Regions from separate parts of the Paenibacillus sp. FSL R5-0928 genome, predicted to be linked through region 2. Evidence: a T-box and tRNA genes for the amino acid it is inferred to sense, from the RefSeq annotation. Region 2 holds a T-box; the other holds one or more tRNA genes.
What was found. A T-box is a leader RNA that pairs with one kind of tRNA and senses whether it is charged. The one in region 2 lies ahead of metG (methionine--tRNA ligase), so its partner is inferred to be a tRNA-Met.
Positions count from the first base shown of each region.

Region 1 (3,250 bases), 3.1 Mb from region 2:
ATGTGAACTCAACGAAATGTACATGGCGTATCACTCCCCAGGTAACAATTAATGTAAAAATATCTTCAAAATACAGTATAGGCATTTCGCAGTTTTCTACGAAATGCCTATGCATCAGCCTATCATAGCACCCAAGTATGTAATAGTCAAAGGTTTTCATTACAATATTTAGAAGGTTTTAATTCCCCTTTTAAAATGGATTGGATTTACAAATAGAAGCTGGTATACTGATCAGAAGGTCTCCATTGGGGGACCTCTATTTGTATAGGAGGGATTTTAAGATGGCAACACACCATAACAAGTTTACAAGGAATGTGCTACTTAGAGGGGGTGAAATCTACTATGAACCATAGTCTTATCTATGAAGGCTCACGGACACAGCTGCTTCAGCAGCTTATCTATTTTGATGAAGAAAAAATCGCATTTCTAAATCAATACTTTCCGGTACGAAGCAAGGATAGAAGCAATGCTGAAACGCTGTTGTCCCGTTATTGCTCTGAGCTGGAACAATTACTAACTGAGTTTAATGGTGAAGATTTAAATTCTCAGGTCTTTATCGGAAGCCAGTTGCAGCTTCGTTACTTGGACGATAATACTACAGATATCTATACCATCGTATTTCCTAACCAAGCAGAACCTAATGATAACAAGATTTCTATGTTGTCACCTATAGGCATGCAGTTGCTGCTGGCTGAGCTCGGCAGTACTTGTCAGCTAGCGATTCCTTCAGGTCAACTAGAGGTGAAGATCGAAAGTATTAAGTTCGTGAATAATGGTGAGGTAGGCGTTCTTATATAAGGACGATCCCTTATAAACCCACTACAGCAGCGTCCCTTTCCTATATTAAGGAGGGGGGCGTTTCTATTATTTAAGTCTCCGTAAGATATGTCCAATTCCCTTTAACACAGGTCCCTCCCTAAATAAAAATCTCTAGTCTCTATTGTATCCATACATGCTTAGTTACACAAAAAAACACCCGCCTAATACCGGCAGGTGTTTCTCATTATAAGCGGGTGATGGGAATCGAACCCACGCTATCAGCTTGGAAGGCTGAAGTTCTACCATTGAACTACACCCGCAAAGGTATAAAATCGGGATGACACGATTTGAACATGCGACCCCCTGGTCCCAAACCAGGTGCTCTACCAAGCTGAGCTACATCCCGTTAACAATACTATAACTGCTTAGTAATAAAAATGGCGCGCCCTGAGAGATTCGAACTCCCGGCCTTTTGATTCGTAGTCAAACGCTCTATCCAGCTGAGCTAAGGGCGCAAAATCTATATGGAGCGGACGACGGGAATCGAACCCGCGACCCTCGCCTTGGCAAGGCGATGCTCTACCGCTGAGCCACGTCCGCAAAAACATGGTGCGCGTGAAGGGACTCGAACCCCCACGTCGTGAAACGCCAGATCCTAAGTCTGGTGCGTCTGCCAATTCCGCCACACGCGCACACTTTAAAGAAAATGGTGAGCCATGAAGGACTCGAACCTTCGACACCCTGATTAAAAGTCAGGTGCTCTACCAACTGAGCTAATGGCTCTCATAAATGGCTGGGGATATAGGATTTGAACCTATGCATGACGGAGTCAAAGTCCGTTGCCTTACCGCTTGGCTAATCCCCAATAATAATTAACTAAATGGCGGAACCGACGGGATTCGAACCCGCGATCTCCTGCGTGACAGGCAGGCATGTTAGGCCAACTACACCACGGTTCCATAGACATAATGCATAAGTGTAAATTGGTTGCGGGGGCAGGATTTGAACCTGCGGCCTTCGGGTTATGAGCCCGACGAGCTACCGGGCTGCTCCACCCCGCGTCATTAATAAGTATATACTATTCATTTTCACCATACCAGCTTATCCCTAAACATAATGTATAAGAGTAAATTGGTTGCGGGGGCAGGACTTGAACCTGCGACCTTCGGGTTATGAGCCCGACGAGCTACCGGGCTGCTCCACCCCGCGTCAGTGAGAATATTATGGTGGAGGCTGAGGGGATCGAACCCCCGACCCTCTGCTTGTAAGGCAGATGCTCTCCCAGCTGAGCTAAGCCTCCATGATATGACCCGTATGGGATTCGAACCCATGTTACCTCCGTGAAAGGGAGGTGTCTTAACCCCTTGACCAACGGGCCATGCTAATAATTTTTATGGCGGAGAGAGAGGGATTCGAACCCTCGAGACGCTTGTGGCGCCTACACGATTTCCAATCGTGCTCCTTCGGCCAAACTCGGACACCTCTCCATAAATGGCTCCCCGAACAGGACTCGAACCTGTGACAACTCGATTAACAGTCGAGTGCTCTACCAACTGAGCTATCAGGGAATATGGTGGGCCTTAGTGGACTCGAACCACCGACCTCACCCTTATCAGGGGTGCGCTCTAACCAGCTGAGCTAAAGGCCCTTCTAAGACATATTAATATTAAGGGCAAAAAAAATACCACGGGTAATGTGGTTGTCCGCTTGGCGGCGTCCTACTCTCCCAGGACCCTTCGGTCCAAGTACCATCGGCGCTGGAGGGCTTAACGGTCGTGTTCGGGATGGGTACGTGTGGAACCCCTCCGCTATCGCCACCAAACGGGCATTTACAGCGTAAATGCTCAGGCTTAATCGCCTGAAAACTGAATCCGAAACGAATCTGCATTCTAAGTATAGGATAAGCCCTCGACCGATTAGTATTGGTCAGCTCCATGCATTGCTGCACTTCCACCTCCAACCTATCTACCTCGTCGTCTTCAAGGGGTCTTACTAATTGGGAAATCTCATCTTGAGGGGGGCTTCACGCTTAGATGCTTTCAGCGCTTATCCCGTCCGTACGTAGCTACCCAGCCATGCTCCTGGCGGAACAACTGGTGCACCAGCGGTACGTCCATCCCGGTCCTCTCGTACTAAGGACAGCTCCTCTCAAATTTCCTGCGCCCACGACAGATAGGGACCGAACTGTCTCACGACGTTCTGAACCCAGCTCGCGTACCGCTTTAATGGGCGAACAGCCCAACCCTTGGGACCTACTTCAGCCCCAGGATGCGATGAGCCGACATCGAGGTGCCAAACCTCCCCGTCGATGTGGACTCTTGGGGGAGATAAGCCTGTTATCCCCAGGGTAGCTTTTATCCGTTGAGCGATGGCCCTTCCATGCGGTACCACCGGATCACTAAGTCCGACTTTCGTCCCTGCTCGACTTGTAGGTCTCGCAGTCAAGCTCCCTTATGCCTTTGCACTCTGCGAATGATTTCCAACCATTCTG
Region 1 covers NZ_CP150225.1:981,433-984,682, reverse strand. Annotated here, with positions in the region: gene MKZ16_RS04270 (GreA/GreB family elongation factor) at 343-798, shown strand; tRNA gene MKZ16_RS04265 (tRNA-Gly) at 1,009-1,079, opposite strand; tRNA gene MKZ16_RS04260 (tRNA-Pro) at 1,092-1,165, opposite strand; tRNA gene MKZ16_RS04255 (tRNA-Arg) at 1,198-1,274, opposite strand; tRNA gene MKZ16_RS04250 (tRNA-Gly) at 1,285-1,359, opposite strand; tRNA gene MKZ16_RS04245 (tRNA-Leu) at 1,367-1,451, opposite strand; tRNA gene MKZ16_RS04240 (tRNA-Lys) at 1,467-1,542, opposite strand; tRNA gene MKZ16_RS04235 (tRNA-Gln) at 1,550-1,624, opposite strand; tRNA gene MKZ16_RS04230 (tRNA-Asp) at 1,641-1,718, opposite strand; tRNA gene MKZ16_RS04225 (tRNA-Met) at 1,744-1,820, opposite strand; tRNA gene MKZ16_RS04220 (tRNA-Met) at 1,892-1,968, opposite strand; tRNA gene MKZ16_RS04215 (tRNA-Val) at 1,984-2,059, opposite strand; tRNA gene MKZ16_RS04210 (tRNA-Glu) at 2,066-2,137, opposite strand; tRNA gene MKZ16_RS04205 (tRNA-Ser) at 2,154-2,246, opposite strand; tRNA gene MKZ16_RS04200 (tRNA-Asn) at 2,252-2,327, opposite strand; tRNA gene MKZ16_RS04195 (tRNA-Ile) at 2,331-2,407, opposite strand; rRNA gene rrf (5S ribosomal RNA) at 2,465-2,581, opposite strand; rRNA gene MKZ16_RS04185 (23S ribosomal RNA) at 2,656-3,250, opposite strand, start outside.
Region 1: it has a tRNA-Met gene. The T-box ahead of metG (methionine--tRNA ligase) is inferred to sense a tRNA for this amino acid. The anticodon was not compared.

Region 2 (3,250 bases):
GGCTGGCGTAGACCCAATGGCAGGTACGGAAGCATCCAATGCCGGTAATTTCGGGGTATTATACAAGATCAGATTCGAAAATGTTGCACCAAACTCCTTGATTACGTTTAATCCACGTGGCGGTAACTATATGGGGCCGGTTATGGTTAATAATCAAATCGTGCATATGCCAAGCGTGGGAAGTCTTGCTAATGCTGATATGAACAGTGTGGTTTATCGTAGTGGTGAGTATGGCGGCAGTGTGGAGATTTTGTTCACAGCAGCTTCAGGCAGTAACTTGCCGGTCAATTTCCTCATCACTCCACTTCCAGCAAAGAAATAACAGAATAGGAATATCCCTATAAGCTCTATTGGGGAATTATCTACAATATAGGCCCGGCTGAATATTCCGTAAAGGAATACGCAGCCGGGCTTTTGTTTAAATATAATAATTCATTGGTTATGTAGGGGTGCTTCATTGTGCTTCATTGACGGGGCATTTATTTTGGGGCATTATTAAGAGAGTGAAATATAAATGAACTGATCTTATGGGAGATGAGCGTATGCTGTCGACAGAACAAATATTAGAAGTCATGTCGGGGCAAGGACTGCGAATCACCGACCAACGCAAAACGCTTGCCCAGTTATTCGGCGAGAATAAGGGATATTTGTCAGCGAAGGATGTATATGAGCATATGGGCCGCAAGTATAGCGGGCTTAGCTTTGATACGGTGTACCGCAATCTTCGTGTAATGGAAGAGCTTGGTGTGCTTGAACAGATTGTCTTTGAAGACGGAGTGAAGTTCAAGGGAAGCTGCAATCATCAGGATCATCACCATCATATGATCTGCCTTCAATGCCAAAAGACCTACCCGATTAATTTCTGCCCGATGAATTTAACGGATACACCCGATCAATTCCGGGTAGTCAAGCATAAATTTGAGGTGTTCGGTTATTGCAAAGAATGTGAAGAGAACCGGGAAGAAGAACTAGTTGCAGCATCAGATAAACAAAAGGGACTTTAGAAATGGTGACCCTACGCAGAACGATTCAGGCGCCTATTCGGGTGTACCGCAGGTACATTTCCCCTATTAAACCAGCAACCTGTCGCTTCTATCCAACCTGCTCTGCCTATGCCTTGGAAGCCATTGAAGTCCATGGTCCACTGAAAGGCTCATGGCTTGCAGCTAAGCGGATTGCCAGATGTCATCCCTTTCATCCTGGAGGACTTGATCCTGTGCCGCCGCTTCAAGATGAATCTGCTGAGAAGGATTCTGCCCCTGCGACTTGACATGGTGCCTTACCTTTGGGTATATTCACAAGTAATAGTATGAATTCCGAAGAACGGATAAGTAAATCGTTACGTCCATTACAGAGAGCCGGAATGTGCTGAAAGCCGGTATGGAGCGTTAGATTGAATATGGTCCGGGAGGAACTGTGTTCGAGCGGGGACTGCAATTGAGGTTCACGTAAGATAACAGCGTGATCCAGCGTTAATGGACAGTTCCCGCGAGGGAACTGGCGAAGCCTGTGCTCTGTGAAGAGACAGGAAATTTGGGTGGTATCGCGTGAGTTATACTCTCGCCCCATTATGGGGACGGGAGTTTTTTGTTTTTTAATAAGAAAGGATGATTACCGAATGAGTGAGAAAAAAACGTTTTACCTAACGACACCAATTTATTATCCGAGTGACAAGCTACATATCGGACATGCTTATTCAACCGTGGCAGGAGACGCAATGGCCCGTTACAAACGTCTGCGCGGCTACGAAGTGCGTTATCTAACCGGTACAGACGAACATGGACAAAAGATTGAGCGGAAGGCAGAGGAAGCAGGAAAGACCCCTCAGCAGTTCGTAGACGACATTGTTGTTGGTATTAAGGAGCTATGGCGCAAGCTGGACATTTCGAACGATGACTTCATCCGTACTACGGAAGAGCGTCATAAAAAAGTGGTACAGGATATTTTTGATCGGTTGCTGCAGCAAGGAGATATCTATAAAGGTGAATATGAGGGCTGGTATAGTATCCCAGATGAAACCTTTTACACAGAAACGCAATTAGTTGATATTGTGCGTGATGATAACGGTGTGATTACTGGTGCAAAAAGCCCAGATAGCGGCCACCCGGTTGAGTTGGTGAAGGAAGCAAGTTATTTCTTCCGGATGAGTAAATATGCGGATCGGTTACTGCAATTTTACGAGGAGAATCCAGAGTTTATTTTGCCGGAATCCCGTAAGAACGAAATGATTAACAATTTCATCAAGCCCGGACTGGAAGACCTGGCAGTTTCCCGCACAACCTTTGATTGGGGTGTAAAAGTTAAGGGCGACGAGAAGCATGTCGTGTACGTGTGGATTGATGCTTTGACTAACTATATTACTGCTCTGGGTTATGGTTCCGAGGATCGCACCTTGTATGACAAGTTCTGGCCTGCGGATGTACACATCGTTGGTAAAGAAATCGTTCGTTTCCATACGATTTACTGGCCGATCATTCTGATGGCGCTTGGTGAACCCCTTCCGAAAAAAGTATTTGCCCATGGCTGGTTGCTCATGAAAGATGGAAAAATGTCGAAATCCAAAGGTAACGTAGTTGATCCTGTGACACTGATTGATCGTTATGGCTTGGATGCATTACGTTATTACCTGCTGCGCGAGGTACCATTTGGTTCTGATGGCACGTTCACACCGGAAAGTTTTGTAGACCGGGTTAACTATGATCTTGCCAACGACCTGGGTAACTTGTTGAACCGTACAGGGGCTATGGTTGAAAAGTATTTTGCAGGCGAGATTCCGGCATATGAAGGAAATGTAACAGCATTTGATGGTGAGCTTCAAGCTGCAGCTGAGAATACTTATGCCAAAGTAGAAGAAGCTATGGAAAAAATGGAGTTCTCCGTGGCGCTGACAGCTATCGGAACATTCATTAGCCGCACCAACAAATATATCGATGAGACCCAACCTTGGGTACTTGCCAAAGATGAAAATAGAACTGCCGAGTTGGCTTCTGTGATGAGACATCTTGTGGAAGGTCTGCGTACTGCTTCAATCCTGCTGCAGCCGTTCTTGACACAAACACCAGCGAAGATCTGGGAACAGCTGGGTATTGAGCCTGGTGAGTTAACGACTTGGGATAGCGGTAAGACTTTTGGCCTGATTCCGGCGGGAACAAAGCTGGTGAAAGGCAATCCAATCTTCCCGCGTCTGGATGTGGAGCAAGAGGTAGCTTATATTGCCGAGGCTATGGGCGCTGGCAAAGCTGCGGCTGAA
Region 2 covers NZ_CP150225.1:5,071,953-5,075,202, reverse strand. Annotated here, with positions in the region: gene MKZ16_RS23025 (stalk domain-containing protein) at 1-322, shown strand, start outside; gene MKZ16_RS23020 (transcriptional repressor) at 543-1,004, shown strand; gene yidD (membrane protein insertion efficiency factor YidD) at 1,007-1,270, shown strand; T-box leader at 1,311-1,571, shown strand; gene metG (methionine--tRNA ligase) at 1,619-3,250, shown strand, end outside.